Regions from separate parts of the Niveispirillum sp. FG148 genome, predicted to be linked through region 1. Evidence: riboswitches for the same ligand, from Rfam matches in the RefSeq annotation. Region 1 holds a riboswitch; each other region holds the start of a gene.
The links. A riboswitch is a leader RNA that binds a small molecule or an ion and turns the genes downstream of it on or off. The one in region 1 is predicted to bind thiamine pyrophosphate.

Region 1 (5,259 bases):
GATGTGCTTGAATTCCTCCAGGCTCATCCCCCGGTTCAGCACCTGATATTCGGGGATCTGCTGGTACTTCTGGAACTCTGCCATCCACTGCGCCTCGTTCAAGGGCGGCAGGGCGCCCGTGATGGGCTTCCATTCGGTGATGGACAGGCCGCTTTCCGTCAGGCGCGTGATGGCACCGATGATGGCCATGACAAAGACCATGCCGGCGCACAGCAATAGCCAGTTGGCGACGGCACGACGGCCGGGGACGGAAGCGACGGCATTCATGGGTGGATCATTCGCTGGAAAAACGGATACGCTGATATGGGGTCAGGCAGGGGCGGCGGTCAATCGCCGCCCTCGCGGCCTGCCGTCGCAGCCAGGGCCGCCAGCAGGCCCGCCATGCTGCCCGGATCGCGCATGGGCCCGCCCATGACGGCTGCACCCGCCGCCCCGGCGCGGATGCAGTCCCCCAGGGTCGCTGCGTCGACGCCGCCCAGCGCCAGCGTGGGCAAGGGCAGGCTGGTCAGGGGCGCCGGCCCCAGGGCGGGGCCATAGCCGGGCTTGGACGCCGTCAGGAAGATCGGGCTGAGCGTGGCGTAATCCGCGCCGTCCCGCGCCGCCGCCATCACACCGGCCCGGTCATGACACGACTCACCGATCAGAGCCCCCGGTCCCAGGATCGCCCGCGCCGTGACGATGTCCGCCCCGTCGGGCAGATGCACCCCGTCACACAGGGCAGCCAGCGCCAGATCGCCATGAATGGTCAGCACCCCGCCCACGGCCGCCAGCACAGGGCGCAATAGCGTCAGCAGCGCGGATTGCTCGTCGCGCGGCAGGTCCTTTTCCCGCAGGCTGACCCAGCGGCAACCCGCATCCACACAGGCCGCCACCGCCGAAACCAGATCGCCCCCGGCCTGGTGCCTGTCGGTGATCAACAGCAGCGGCGGATGGGGCAGGGGGCGGCGCATCAGGCCGTCAGCTTCTGCCCAAGGGCATGGGGGAAGCCACGCAGGAAGGCGGCCCCGTCGACGGGGCCCTTGCCCGGCCGCTGCACCCGGATCAGACGCAGGGCACCTTCACCACAGGCCAGGGTCGGCCCGGCATCGATCAGGGTGCCCGGTGCGCCCGACCCGGCCACGGCTTCGGCTGCCAGCACCTTCAGCTTTTCCCCGCTGGCCAGATCGATCCAGGTGCCGGGCCAGGGCGTCAGGCCGCGCACCTGCCGGTCCAGTTCCACGGCTGGGCGCGTCAGGTCCAGGCGGCCTTCATCCTTGGACAGTTTGGCGGCATAGGTTACGCCTGCCTCGGGCTGCGGCACGGGCGTCAGGCTGCCGTCATTGAGGCCGGGCAGAGCTGCCACCATCAGGCGGGCGCCCATTTCGGCCAGGGCGTCGTGCAACTGGGCGGCGTTCATCTGCGCCGTGATGGGCAGCGCTTCGGTCAGCAGCATGGCGCCCGTGTCCAGCCCGGCATCCATCTGCATGATTGTCACGCCGGTTTCGGCATCGCCGGCCAGGATGGCACGCTGGATGGGGGCGGCCCCGCGCCAGCGCGGCAGCAGGCTGGCATGGACATTGACGCAGCCCAGGCGCGGCGCGTCCAGAATGGCTTGCGGCAGGATCAGACCATAGGCCGCGACGATGGCGCAATCCAAGTCCAGGGCCGCGAACGCCGCCTGTTCCTCGGGCTTGCGCAGGCTTTTGGGCGTGCGCACTTGGATGCCCAGGGCGTCTGCCCGGCGATGCACGGGGCTGGCCTGCAATTGCTGGCCGCGGCCGGCGGGGCGGGGCGGCTGGCTGTAGACGCACACCAGTTCATGCCCGGCATCGACCAGCGCATCCAGGATGGCGACGGAAAAGTCGGGCGTGCCCATGAAGGCAAGACGCATGGGGAGCCTCTTTGGTCCGGTATGTCCCTGATAACGGGCGGCCGCCCGTTACTTCCGCGCCTTGTTGTACTTGCGCAGGATCATGTTGCGCTTCAGCGACGACAGATGGTCGATGAACAGCACGCCGTTCAGATGGTCGATCTCGTGCTGGATGCAGGTGGCCAGCAGGCCGTCGGCATCCATCTCCTGCACTTCGCCGGCGCGGTCGACATAGCGCACGCGCACCATCTTGGGCCGCGTCACCTCGGCATAGATTTCCGGGATGGACAGGCAGCCTTCCTGGGTCACGGCCAGTTCGTCCGATGTCCACAGCAGTTCCGGGTTGACCATGGCCAGCGGGTTGGGCTTTTCCGTCTTGTGGTCGTTGACATCGACCACGATCAGCCGTTCCAGCAACCCGATCTGCGGCGCGGCCAGACCAATGCCCGGCGCCTTGTACATCGTGTCCAGCATGTCATCCATCAACTGGACCACGCGCCCGTCGACATTGTCGAGCGGCTTGCACTTGGCCTTCAGCCGGGTGTCGGGGATGGTGATGATGGGCAGCAGCGACATGGGGCCTTCGTCCGGCGTAAAGCGTAAGGGGGTGGGACAATATATCCCTCTCTGCCGCAAATATGCCCGGAAAGCCTTGGGGTCAAGCGCGAACAGGGTGGGGCCGCCCATGCCCGCCATCCAGCCCTTGCATTGCGTCCATGACAGGGCCATGACATAACGCATGGACCCTGGGGTGCCGCTGTCATACCGACGGCGGCTGAGATCACACCCATAGAACCTGATCCGGATCATGCCGGCGAAGGGAGAAGGCGGAAATGAAGTCATATAAACCTGTGGACAAGCCGCGCGTCGCCATCATCGGCGGGGGCATCATCGGCATGGGCATCGGCTGGCGTCTGGCCCAGGCCGGCGCGCAGGTCGACATCTTCGAACGCGACAAGGCGGGCCAGGCTGCCAGTCGCGCCGCCGCCGGCATGCTGGCCGCGGGCGTGGAGGCAGAGCCGGGGGAACAGCCCTTGCTGCCGCTCTGCCTGGACAGTCAGGCGCGCTGGCCCGGTTTCGCGGCGGAGCTGCAGGCACTGACGGGCCTGCCCGTGGGCCTGCGCAATGACGGCACCCTGGTCGTTGCCAGCACGCGGGACGAGGTTGAGCTGCTGCGGTCCAATTACGAATTCCAGCGCGGACTGGGCCTGGACCTGACCTGGCTGACGGGGGCGCAGGCCAAGGAAAAGGAACCGTTCCTGAACCCGCGCACGGCCGCTGGCGTGTTCAGCCCCAAGGATGGGCAGGTGGATAACCGCCTGACCTGCGCCGCCCTTCGCGTGGCGCTGGAGAAGACCGGCGCCCGGCTGTATGAGGGGGCGGAGGTGACGGGCCTGGATGTGCAGGCCGGCCGGGTGACGGGTGTGCTGCTGGGTGAGCGCCGCGTGCCGGCCGATATCGTGGTGCTGGCGGCCGGCGCCTGGTCGCGGCAGATTGCGGGACAGGTCAGCCCGCCGCCCGTGCGACCCGTGAAGGGCCAGATGATGTCGCTGTCCATGGACCCGGCCCACCCGCTGCTGACCAGCGTCGTCTGGGGCCCCAAGATCTATCTGGTGCCGCGTGCCGATGGCACCCTGATCCTGGGTGCCACGACGGAGGAGAAGGGGTTCGACGACCGGCTGACGGGGGGCGGCGTGCTGGCCCTGCTGGATGCCGCCTGGCGCACCCTGCCGGGGGTGGAGGAACTGCCCATTAAGGAGATGTGGACGGGCTTCCGCCCTGGCTGCCGTGACGACGCCCCCATCCTGGGCCTGGCGCCGGGCCTGGACGGGCTGGTGCTGGCCACGGGCCACCATCGCAACGGTATCCTGCTGGCCCCGATCACGGCCGATACCATATCTTCCCTGATCCTGACGGGCCGTGTTGATCCGTCCATCCGCGCCTTCGGGGCCGACCGTTTCGCGGCGGCCCAGGCGGCGTAAGGGAACAAGCCGATGATCATCCTGAATGGCAAGAACCGGGAACCGGACGATTACGCCCTGACCGCCGTCATGGCGGCGGACGGCATTGATCCGGGTGCGCGCGGCATTGCCGTGGCCGTGAATGACAGCGTCGTGCCGCGCGGACGCTGGGCCGATACAATCCTTTCCCCCGGTGACCGGGTGGAAATCGTCAAGGTTTTGCAGGGTGGTTGAGAGATGACCGATCCGTTGAAGATCGCGGGCAAAAGCTTCCAGTCGCGTCTGTTCCTGGGCTCCGCTGGCTATCCCAACCAGCAGGTGTTCCTGGACAGTCTGACCGCGTCGGGTGCGGAAATCCTGACCGTGTCCGTTCGCCGCGCCGACCTGACGGGCTATGGCGAGGGGTTGCTGGATCTGGTGGCCGGCAAGGTCTGGCTGCTGCCCAACACGGCCGGCTGTTCCACGGTCAAGGATGCCGTGCTGACGGCGCAGTTGGCGCGCGAGGCGATGGACACGAATTGGATCAAGCTGGAACTGATCGGCGACCGGGAGACGCTTTATCCCGATGTCGAACAGTTGCTGCGTGCCGCCGACGAACTGGTCCGCGACGGGTTCGTGGTGCTGCCCTATTGCACCGATGACCCCATCGTCTGCCGCCGGCTGGCCGATGTCGGCTGTGCCGCCGTCATGCCGTTGGGCGCGCCGATCGGCACCGGTTTGGGCATCCTCAACCCTTACAATATCGAAACGATCTGCCGGAACAGTGTGGTTCCCGTCGTTCTGGATGCCGGGATCGGCACGGCCAGCGACGCGGCGCTGGCCATGGAACTGGGCTGCGATGCCGTGCTGCTGAACACGGCCGTGTCGAAAAGCACCGATCCGGTGAAGATGGCGGCCGCCATGCGCGCCGGCGTCGATGGCGGCCGTCTGGCCCGTCTGGCCGGCCGCATCCCCAAGCGCCACCGGGCCGAGGCATCCAGCCCGGAACTGGGGCTGATTGGCTCGTAACAGGGGTTATTTTGAGGGCGGAATGATGCCGGGGCGGGATTACGGACCGCCAGTCGCTGGCCCTCACCCTCCCATTGTCCGGCGCGTTTTGGGGGGCGGCAATGCCGTGTCAACGACGGTTACGCGGCCAAGCCCGCCGCGTGCCCGCTGCTCCAGGCCCATTGGAAATTATAGCCGCCCAGCCAGCCGGTGACGTCCACCGCCTCCCCCACCACGTACAGGCCGGGGATTTTCTTGGCTTCCATAGTCTTGGACGACAATTCGGCCGTATCAATACCGCCCGCCGTCACCTCCGCCGTGCGATAGCCTTCGGTCCCGTCGGGATGCACGGTCCAGGCGTGCAATGCCGCCGCCACGGCGGACAGGTCGGCATCCTTGATATCGGCCATCGGGCGGCTGACCAGGGGGGCCGGCCCCAGCAGGCCCACCTCGAACAGACGT
Region 2 (5,259 bases), on a different contig from region 1:
GCGCGACAGGGGATCGTCGGCCAGGGCGTCGGCGCCTGTCTGGATCATCATGGCCTGAGGCCGGAAAGCCACCGTCAGGGGAATGATCGCCTCTTCCACCAGATGGCGGAACTCGCTGTCATTCAGGCCGGCGGGCATGGGCAGGTTGCGGGCCATGCCGCCGGCGCGATCGTGCAGCAGGCCGGTATGGGGCCAGCGCCCTTCCTCGTGGATTGAAACGGTCAGCACCCGCTCATCATCATGAAAGGCATCCTGGACGCCATCGCCGTGATGGGCATCCAGATCAATATAAAGGATGCGGTCCAGCCCCTGGTCCAGCAGCGCCATCAACCCCAGAACGGGCGCATTGAAGAAGCAGAAGCCGCTGGCCCGCGTCGGTCGGGCATGGTGGGTGCCGCTGGCCGGTGAATGCACCACCCCGCCATCGCGCACCAGTTCGGCCGCCAGGATGGCCGCACCGGCCGCCACCGCCGGCCGGCGGTACATTTCCGGAAAGATGGGATTTTCCAGCTTGCCCAGGCCATAGGTCTGCGCCGTTGCCAGATCGACCCGCTGGTCCCGCTCCGCCCGCGCCACAGCCGCGATATAGGCCCGGTCATGGAACCGGGCCAGTTGCTCCTCGCTGGCCTGCGGGCTGTCGCGATACCGGTCGTCGGCCAGCCAGCCCATGGCCCGGATCAGATCAGTGGCGACGCTGACCCGCGGGATCGACAGGGGATGTTTGGGCCCATAGCTGGAATGGCGATAAATCTCGCCCCCCAGGTAAAGCGGGCGTTCCAGGGCGCAGACGGTCGGCAGGGCGAGATCGTGCATAAGCGGCAATCTAGGCAGGCGTCACCTGGGCGGCAAGCCTGCCCGCCGCCTATTTCACCGCCTCATGATCATAAGAGAAGACGCGGGCCAGCTTCCACCCATCGGCATCCAGCCGCCAGAACTGGGTGAACCGGGCCCTGCCCACCAGCTTTTCCGGCCCGTTGCCCTTGCGTTCATAAAAGACATGCTCACCCTGTTCCAGAACGCCGATGCCGGCGATGGGGTGCAGGGTCATGGTTCCCGGCACCAGCTCGCGCCGCGACCGCCAGGCATCGGGAGCCTGACGGGCTTCGCAATTCTTCTTGTACAAGGCGATGAAGCTGGCGGCCGACCGGGCCACCTCCCCTTCCTTGTCGTGATACATCTCGAAATCGGGTGTCAGCAGGGTTGCCGCGCGGGCGGGGTCGCAGCCTTCGAAAAACAGTTCGAAGAAGTCCGCATCGACCTTTTCCATGGTCTGACGTAACGCCGGCCCCTCCGGCAGGGTCGCAGCATTGGCGCTGCCGACAGAACTTGTGGCAAGCAACAAGGCCGCGAATGCTCCCGTCAACCAGCGCATAGCATCCTCCATGTCGATCCAATATCCGATTGGATAATGGACCGACAGGGAAGCCAAGGTCCAACGGCAGCAACGTGCCCGGTACCAATGCGCTTGCGGCGGGGTCACAGGTTTGTCATAACCAGCGCATCTCACTGGGGGGAGCCGATGGTCGGCTGAGAGGTTCCGGACGGAACGACCCCTGGAACCTGATCCGGCTGATACCGGCGTAGGGACAGTGACCAATGCGCAATTCGCCGGGGCCCGTCGCGACCCCGCCACCGCCCGCCATCCATTTGAAAGATGCCGCGCTGTCGTTCGGGGGCCGCGTGGTATTCCGTGACCTGTCGCTGACGGTGCCCGCCGGGCGTACCACCTGCCTGCTGGGGCCCAGCGGGGTGGGCAAGACCAGCCTGCTGCGCCTGATCGCCGGCCTGGCCAAGAGCGACGGGGCCGTTTCAGCCGATGATGCCCAGCCCGTGGCCGGACGCATCGCTTGGATGGGACAACAGGATCTGCTGCTGCCCTGGGCCACGGCACTGGATAACATCCTGTTGGGGGTAAGGTTGCGTGGGGGCCGGGCTGACCATGATGACCGTGACCGCGCCCTGTCCTTGCTGGAAGCCGTTGGTCTGGCCGACCGCGCCGGCAGCCGGCCAGACGCCCTGTCGGGCGGCATGCGCCAACGTGTGGCGCTGGCCCGTACCCTGTTCGAGGATCGGCCCGTCGTGCTGATGGACGAGCCCTTCTCTGCCCTGGACGCCATCACGCGGCTGCGGCTTCAGGATCTGGCGGCCGGACTGCTGGCCGGCCGGACGGTTCTGATGGTCACCCATGACCCGATGGAGGCGCTGCGCCTGGGCCATCAGGTGCTGGTCCTGTCCGGTCATCCAGCCGCTCTGTCCGATCCCATTCTGCCCCCCGGCCCCGTGCCGCGCCCGCCGGACGACCCCGAACTGCTATCCCTGCAGGGCCAATTGCTGGCCCGTTTGCGTGGCGATGAAGCGGAGGACGCGCCATGACCGGTCGCCTGCTGCGCGGGATTATCACGCTGGCCGGGCTGCTGCTGGCCTGGGGCCTGCTGGTGCATCTGGCCGACCTGCCACATTATATATTGCCGGGCCCGGACCGGGTTGCGGCCCGCCTGTGGTCGGACCGTGCGCTGCTGGCCCAGCATGCCGGATATACGGCGCTGGAGATCATCCTGGGGCTGGTGCTGGGCACGCTGTCGGGCGGGCTGGCGGCCCTGGCGCTGACGGCATCCGCCGCCGCCCGCCGCTGGCTGCTGCCATTGCTGCTGGCCAGCCAGGCCGTGCCCGTCTTCGCCATCGCGCCGCTGCTGGTGCTGTGGCTGGGCTATGGGCTGGCCTCCAAGGTGGCGATGGCCACCCTGATCATTTTCTTCCCCGTCACGGCCAGCTTCTATGACGGGCTGCGCCGCACCGATCCCGGCTGGCTGGATCTGGCCCGCACCATGGGGGCCAGCCCCTGGACCGTGCTGCGCCATATCCGGCTGCCGGCCGCCCTGCCCGCCTTCGGCTCCGGCCTGCGCATGGCCGCCGCCGTCGCCCCCATCGGCGCCGTCGTCGGTGAATGGGTCGGCGCCTCGGCGGGGCTGGGCTATCTGATGCTGCATGCCACGGCGCGTGTGCAGACGGACCTGACCTTTGCCGCCCTGTTCATCCTGGCGCTGCTGGCTGTTTGCCTGTGGCTGCTGGTCGATTTCCTTCTCCGCCGGGCCCTGCCCTGGCTGCCCGACAGCGTCATCACCAAGGAACCAAGCCCATGAAGAAGAACTGGCTGCGCGCCGCTGCCCTGGCGGCCGCCCTGTCCGTCACCGCCCTGCCGGCCATGGCCCAAGAAAAGGTGACAGTCCTGCTCGACTGGTTCGTCAATCCGGACCATGGCCCGCTCTACGTCGCCCAGGAACTGGGCTATTTCAAGGATGAAGGCTTGTCGGTGGACCTGATCGCGCCGGCCGATCCCAATGATCCGCCGCGCCTGGTCGCCGCCGGCCAGGGGGATATCGCCATCTCCTATCAGCCGCAATTGCACCTGCAGGTCGATGCCGGCCTGCCCGTGGCCCGGTTCGGCACGCTGGTCGCCACGCCGCTGAATACGGTCATCGTGCTGAAGGACGGCCCCATCAAGTCCATCAAGGACCTGAAGGGCAAGAAGGTCGGCTTCTCCGTCGGCGGGTTCGAGGATGCGCTGCTGGGCGCCATGCTGGAAAAGCACGGGCTGTCCTTGAAGGACGTGACGTTGGTGAACGTCAATTTCTCCCTATCGCCGGCCCTGTTCGCAGGCCAGGTGGACGCCATCGTCGGCGGCTATCGCAATTTCGAACTGAACCAGATGGTCATCGAAAACAAGCCCGGCCGCGCCTTCTTCCCGGAAGAGGAAGGGGTGCCCGCCTATGACGAACTGGTCTTCATCACCAACAAGAACAAGCTGTCCGACCCGCGCCTGGGCCGGTTCCTGAACGCCGTGGAGCGGGGTACCCAGTATCTGGTGAACCATCCGGAAGAGGCGTGGAAGCTGTTCATCAAGGGTCGCGCCGACCAGGATAACGAGTTGAACCGCCGCGCCTGGGCCGACAGCGTCGCCCGCTTCGCCCACAGCCCCCGCGCGCTCGACCGCACGCGCTATGAACGGTTCGCGCAGTTCCTGAAGGCGCGCGGCCTGATCAAGGCCACGCCGCCCGTCGACAGCTACGCCGTGGAAGTGAAGTAAAGAGTGGATCCGGGGCCGGCCCTGCCGCCGGCCCCGGCCAGACTCACTTTGTCTTCAGCAGATCGCGGATTTCCGTCAGCAGCAATTCGGACTTGGTCGGCTCAGTCGGCTTGGCATCCTCCCGCTTCTTGAAGCGATTTACCTGCTTGACCAGGATGAACACCGCCCAGGACACGATGAAGAATTTGATGACGGCATTGATGAACAGGCCGTAATTCAAGGTGGTGGCACCGGCATCCTTCGCGGCCTTCAGGGTCGGATAGTCACCGCCCGACAGGCTGACGAAATAGTCGGAAAAATCGATCCCGCCCAGAACATAGCCCAGCGGCGGCATCAGGATGTCATTGACCAGCGAGGTCACGATGGCCGTGAAGGCGGCACCGATGATGATACCGACAGCCAGATCCACGACATTGCCACGGCTGATAAAGGTCTTAAACTCGTTCAGCATCAATCCCCCTTTGTCCCAGGGCGACCGTTGCCGCCCGTCCCGGCGATCAGCATGGTCGATATGCGGTCCGGTTGCAAAGCCCTGAAATGGGGCTATGCCGCAAGCGGCCGGGGCTTGCCGAAATGCCCGGTTGGATGGAATCTGCTGGCGATTCCCTTTGACCGGATGTTCCCATATGCCCACCGACCGCCCCACCCCACCCGGCCTTGTCCGTGATCTCACGGCACTGACGGCCCTTTATGGTGCGCCCGGTGGCCCGTCGCTGGCCAAGGTCAGCCCGGTCCTGACGCCGGCCTATCGCCGCTGGATCGAGGCATCACCCTTCTGCGCCCTGGCTACCGTCGGACCCGGTGGTCTGGACGTGTCACCACGGGGTGATGCCGGCCATGCCGTGGTGGTGCGGGACGATCGGACCCTGTTGATGCCCGATCGCCGCGGCAATAACCGCATCGACAGCCTGCGCAACATCCTGGATGACCCGCGTGTGGCGTTGATGTTCCTGATCCCCGGCGTGAATGAGGCGCTGCGGGTCAACGGGCGGGCGGCGATCAGCATCGACCCCGATCTCTGTGCCGATCTGGCCATGGATGGGCATCTGCCCCGCAGCATGCTGTGGATCGATATCGACGAGGTCTATTTCCAATGCGCCCGTGCCCTGATCCGCTCTGACCTATGGGCGCTGGGGGCAAGGGGCCGGCCAGATGGCATCCCCACCGCCGGCCAG
Region 3 (5,259 bases), on a different contig from region 1:
GCGGGCGATTTTTCGCCAGCGCGGCCTTTTAATTGCGGGTTCTGCCTTGAAAGATTTCCTGACCGCGCTGGCGCTCGTCTTCGTCATCGAGGGGCTTTTATACGCCGTGGCCCCCAATTCCATGCGCGACATGGCCGGGCGCATTACCGGCATGGACCCGGTGATGTTACGCCGGGTGGGGCTGGCCGCGGCCATTCTGGGCGTTCTGGCCGTGGCCGTGGTGCGCGGATAGGGCCGCCTGGGACCAACCTTTCCAGTCCGCGACGAAGGAAGGCTTCGCAGCGGGGCTTCGGCAGCCTATATTCCCTGGTGTCGGTGGTCCCCTTTGGGCCGGGCTGCCGGTGCGCGCCTCCGATCCGGGGCGCGGATGACTGGCCCCTGGAGATTGACGTGACCGCGTTCTTCCGCTCCCGTCCCGCCGCCCGTCTGGCGGCCGCCTTTGCGGCTTTGCCGCTGGTCGCGACCCTGCTGGTCGCCACCCCGGCCCCGGCGCTGGCCCAGCGCGGTGCGCCCGAGAGTTTCGCCCCCCTGGCCGAAAAGACCCTGCCGGCCGTGGTCAATATCTCGACCAGTCAGACCATCCAGGCCAAGCCGGGTGGACGCGGCGCCGTGCCCATGCCGGACTTCCCGCCTGGTTCCCCGTTCGAGGATTTCTTCCGCGACTTCATGGAACGCCAGCAGGGCCAGGGTGCCCCGCGCAAGGCGCAGTCGCTGGGTTCCGGCTTCATCATCGATGCGTCGGGCTATATCGTCACCAACAACCACGTCATTGATGGTGCCGACGAGATCACGGTCATCTTCCAGGATGCCGACCAGACGGAGCTGAAGGCCAAGCTGATCGGCACGGACAAGGAAACCGATCTGGCGCTGCTGAAGGTTGAAACCAAGCAGAAGCTGACGCCCTTGAAATGGGGTGACAGCGACGTGCTGAAGGTGGGCGACTGGGTCGTGGCCATCGGCAACCCGTTCGGCCTGGGCGGCACCGTCACGGCCGGCATCGTCTCGGCCCGCGCCCGCGATATCGGCGCCGGCCGCTTCGATGATTTCATCCAGACTGACGCCGCCATCAATCAGGGCAATTCCGGTGGCCCGCTGGTCAATCTGGCCGGCGACGTGGTGGGCATCAATTCCGCCATCTACAGCCGCACCGGCGGTTCCGTCGGCATCGGCTTCGCCATCCCGTCCAGCATGGCCCGCACCGTGATCGAGGAGATCCGCAAGGCCGGCAAGGTGCGGCGCGGCTGGCTGGGCGTGCAGATTCAGTCGGTGACCCCGGAAATCGCCGAAAGCATGAGCCTGCCCAGCCACAAGGGCGCCCTGGTCGGCACCGTGACGGAGGGCAGCCCCGCCGCCGCCGCCGGCCTGAAGCCCGGCGACGTCATCCTGACCTTTGACGGCAAGGAGGTTGCCAATAACCGCACCCTGCCGCGCATGGTGGCCGGCACGCCGGTGGGCACCAAGGTCAATGTCGGCATCTCCCGCAAGGGCGCGCCGATGAATGTTGCCATCACGCTCGCCGAATTCCCGGAAGATCAGATCGCCGCCGCCGAGGAAGGCGAGGAGGAGGGCGAGCCCGCGCCCAAGCCCGGCGCCGTGCAGCAGCAGATCGACGCGCTGGGCCTGACCGTCTCCACCATCACCCCCGACCTGCGCAAGCAGTTCGAGGTGGCGGAAGGCGTGAAGGGTGTGGTCATCACCAAGATCAACCAGAATGCCCCGGCCCAGACGCGCCAGCTTCGTCCCGGTGACGTGGTGCTGGAGGTGAGCCAGGCCCCGGTGACCACGCCCACGGACGTGCAGGACCGCGTCGCCAAGGCCCGTCAGGCCGGCCAGAAGGCCGTATTGCTGCTGGTCGAACGCAAGGGCGAGCAGACCTTCCTGGCCCTGGCGCTGGAACAGGACAAGTAAGCACCGGCCTTACGGCTTGTTGAGAAGGGCCCTGGCCCTGTCCAGTTCCGCGCCGGAAAGGCGGGGATTGGGCGGGACAGGGCCCTTTCCATTCAGATAGTCCAGGGGCGTCACCCCTTCATCATCCTTGACGGTCGGATCGGCCCCGGCCTTCAGCAAGGCCTCGATGACGGCCAGTCCGGCATTGGCGGCGGCGTAATGCAGGGCCGTGCGCTTCCCGTGCTTGGGGAGGGTGAATTCATCGGTCACATCCGTCGCAGCCCTGACGTCAGCACCATGGGCCAGCAGCCAGGCCACAGCCTCTGCCTGGTCCGCTTGGGAAGCCGCCATCAGCGGCGTCTTGCCGAAGCCGTTACGAACGTCCACGCCGTCGATCGCCACGGTATCGGCCAGCAATTCCGGCCGCAGGGCTGCCGACAGATGCGACAGCGGGTCGATGCCAGCGGTAACCGCGCAACGGCTGAAGGCATCCTTGCCATCGCCCCGCCGGACAATGGCGGCACGCACCGTGTCCAGAGGCGCGCCATCGACCAGCAGGGTGCGGGCATGGTCGGCCGGCGGCGGTCCGCCCCCGCAATCGGCGCCCCAGGCCAGCGCGAACAGGGCGTTGCGTGCCCTTTCGCCGGCCCTGTCACCCTGCAAGGGGCGATAGAAATCGGTCAGCGCGAGAAGGGCCGCCTGATAGACGGGCAGGATGCGCGACAGGGCAACCCGGTTGCCGACCGACAGATAGGACCAGGTCTGATAGGGCAGCAGCCCTTGCCTGGGGGCTGGCGGCAATTGTGACGGGTCCAGCCTTGCCTGTTCCAGGATGGCAGCCTGCTGTCCTGCCAGGGCATAGCGCAGGCTGCCCCCATGGTTGGCCAGGAAGCCGCCGTCCGCCAGGGTGGCAGCGCGGATGAAATCCTGCACTTGCCCGTCGGGGAACCCCTCCACATGGCCGCGCCCCCAGTCGCAGCCCGATCGCGGCAGAAAATTGTCCCGGTTGCTGCCGAACTGCGGTTCCGTCGCGGCCAGCAGACCCGGCCGCCGCCGCAATACATCGCAGGGAATGGCATAGAAGGCCGATTGCGTCTGCACCACCCCGGCACTGGACAGCAGCCGCAGCAGCGCCACCAGACTGTCGTCCGTGCCGTCATAGGTAGCGGGGGCGCCCAGCACCTGTTCCAGATAGGGATCGTTCTGACCGGTCAGCGCCGCGGTCAGGTCATGCACCAGCCGGTCGATCTCCGCCTTCGCGTCGGGTCGGAAGGCATGCAGGAACAGCAGCCGGTCCAGGCTGATCAGCGGCGTGGACGGGTTGCGGGTGGCGGCATCGGCGGCAGCCGGGTCGCGGCCCATCCGGGCAATCGCCTGTTCATACCCCTCATCGGCGGCGACCGGCATCGTGATCAGCAGCAAGCCGGCGGCCAGCATGGCCAGGGTGCGGCGCAGGGTCATCTGAAACGGTTCTCCGTTGGGTATCCGCGGTGCAGCCTATCAGCACGCCAACCGTGCGGATACCGAAACACCCGCCCTTGACACCTTGCCTGTTTCTCCCGCAGTTTCCATCCCGTCCAAGGGGAACCCCGGCAAGGGGCTGAGACACCGCATGGACCGCCAATGGGCGGCACCGGCGCGGGAACCCTTCGAACCTGATCCGGGTCGTACCGGCGTAGGGATGGAAGCATAGGGCCCCGTTTGCCCCCGATGTGCCGCCGCACCTTCGTGCCAAGCCCGGATCTCCATTCAACGGGAGGTCCAGATGCCAGATACCACCATTACCGATCCTGAGTTCCGCGTCACCACCGGCCCGCTGCCCGCCAGCCGCAAGGTGCATGTGGCGGGGGAGCGGTTCCCCGATATCCGCGTCGCCATGCGCGAGATCGACCTGTCGCCCAGCGCCAACGAGGCGCCGGTGCGTGTCTATGACCCGTCCGGCCCCTATACCGATCCCGCCGTGCGCACGGATATCCGCCAGGGCTTGGCCGAGTTGCGCCGGTCCTGGGTGGAAGCGCGCGGCGATGTGGAGACCTATGACGGCCGCAGCGTGAAGCCGGAGGATAATGGGCTGCGCGAAGGCCAGGAAAGCCCCGTGCCCCTGTTCAACCGCGCCGGCCGCCGCCCCTTACGCGCCAAGGTCGGGGCAAACGTGTCCCAGCTTCACTATGCCCGCAAAGGCATCATCACGCCGGAGATGGAATATGTCGCCATCCGCGAGAATCTGGGCCGGCAGCGCCGGGCCGAACAGGCGGCGCGTGACGGGGAGGATTTCGGGGCATCCATCCCCGATTACGTGACGCCGGAATTCGTGCGGGACGAGATTGCGCGCGGCCGCGCCATCATCCCCAACAATATCAACCACCCGGAAACCGAACCGATGATCATCGGCCGGAACTTCCTGGTGAAGATCAACGCCAATATCGGCAATTCCGCCGTCACCTCCTCGGTCGCGGACGAGGTGGACAAGCTGGTCTGGGCCATCCGCTGGGGGGCCGACACGGTCATGGACCTGTCCACGGGCCGCAATATCCACACCATCCGGGAATGGATCATCCGCAATTCCCCCGTCCCCATCGGCACCGTCCCTATCTATCAGGCGCTGGAAAAGGTGGATGGCAAGGCGCAGGACCTGACCTGGGAGATTTTCCGCGACACCCTGATCGAACAGGCTGAACAGGGGGTGGATTATTTCACCATCCATGCCGGCGTGCGGCTGGCCCATATCCCGCTGACGGCAAAAAGGGTGACGGGGATCGTCAGCCGGGGTGGGTCCATCATGGCCAAATGGTGCCTGGCCCATCACCAGGAGAACTTCCTCTACACCCACTTCGATGAAATCTGCGAGATCATGAAGGCGTACGATATCGCCTTCTCCCTGGGCGACGGGCTGCGCCCCGGCAGCATTGCCGACGCCAATGACGCCGCCCAGTTCGCGGAGCTGGAGACGCTGGGGGAACTGACCCATATCGCCTGGAAGCATGACGTGCAGGTGATGATCGAAGGGCCGGGCCATGTGCCCATGCACAAGATCAAGGCCAACATGGACAAGCAGCTGAAGGTCTGCGGCGAGGCGCCCTTCTATACGCTGGGGCCGCTGACCACCGATATCGCGCCGGGGTACGACCACATCACCAGCGGTATCGGGGCGGCCATGATCGGCTGGTTCGGCACCTCCATGCTCTGCTACGTCACGCCCAAGGAGCATCTGGGCCTGCCCGACCGCGACGATGTGAAGGTGGGCGTCATCACCTATAAGCTGGCCGCCCATGCCGCCGATCTGGCCAAGGGCCATCCGGGGGCGCAGGAACGCGACGACGCGCTGTCGCGCGCGCGGTTCGAATTCCGCTGGCGCGACCAGTTCAACCTGTC

Region 2: another riboswitch for thiamine pyrophosphate. It lies ahead of ACODTW_RS13580 (ABC transporter ATP-binding protein); the one in region 1 lies ahead of thiO (glycine oxidase ThiO).
Region 3: another riboswitch for thiamine pyrophosphate. It lies ahead of thiC (phosphomethylpyrimidine synthase ThiC); the one in region 1 lies ahead of thiO (glycine oxidase ThiO).

What each region holds. Positions count from the first base shown of each region.
Region 1 is NZ_JBMDKJ010000006.1:62,121-67,379, forward strand. Features, by position in the region: gene ACODTW_RS08515 (COX15/CtaA family protein) at 1-267, opposite strand, end outside; gene ACODTW_RS08520 (thiamine phosphate synthase) at 327-950, opposite strand; gene fmt (methionyl-tRNA formyltransferase) at 950-1,870, opposite strand; gene def (peptide deformylase) at 1,919-2,425, opposite strand; TPP riboswitch at 2,589-2,689, shown strand; gene thiO (glycine oxidase ThiO) at 2,683-3,831, shown strand; gene thiS (sulfur carrier protein ThiS) at 3,844-4,044, shown strand; gene ACODTW_RS08545 (thiazole synthase) at 4,048-4,818, shown strand; gene ACODTW_RS08550 (BaiN/RdsA family NAD(P)/FAD-dependent oxidoreductase) at 4,938-5,259, opposite strand, start outside.
Region 2 is NZ_JBMDKJ010000011.1:43,969-49,227, forward strand. Features, by position in the region: gene ACODTW_RS13570 (acetoin utilization protein AcuC) at 1-813, opposite strand, end outside; gene ACODTW_RS13575 (nuclear transport factor 2 family protein) at 863-1,342, opposite strand; TPP riboswitch at 1,500-1,604, shown strand; gene ACODTW_RS13580 (ABC transporter ATP-binding protein) at 1,597-2,373, shown strand; gene ACODTW_RS13585 (ABC transporter permease) at 2,370-3,140, shown strand; gene ACODTW_RS13590 (ABC transporter substrate-binding protein) at 3,137-4,084, shown strand; gene mscL (large conductance mechanosensitive channel protein MscL) at 4,128-4,535, opposite strand; gene ACODTW_RS13600 (pyridoxamine 5'-phosphate oxidase family protein) at 4,711-5,259, shown strand, end outside.
Region 3 is NZ_JBMDKJ010000037.1:271-5,529, reverse strand. Features, by position in the region: gene ACODTW_RS25000 (DUF2065 domain-containing protein) at 47-232, shown strand; gene ACODTW_RS24995 (DegQ family serine endoprotease) at 391-1,908, shown strand; gene ACODTW_RS24990 (ankyrin repeat domain-containing protein) at 1,918-3,348, opposite strand; TPP riboswitch at 3,458-3,586, shown strand; gene thiC (phosphomethylpyrimidine synthase ThiC) at 3,653-5,259, shown strand, end outside.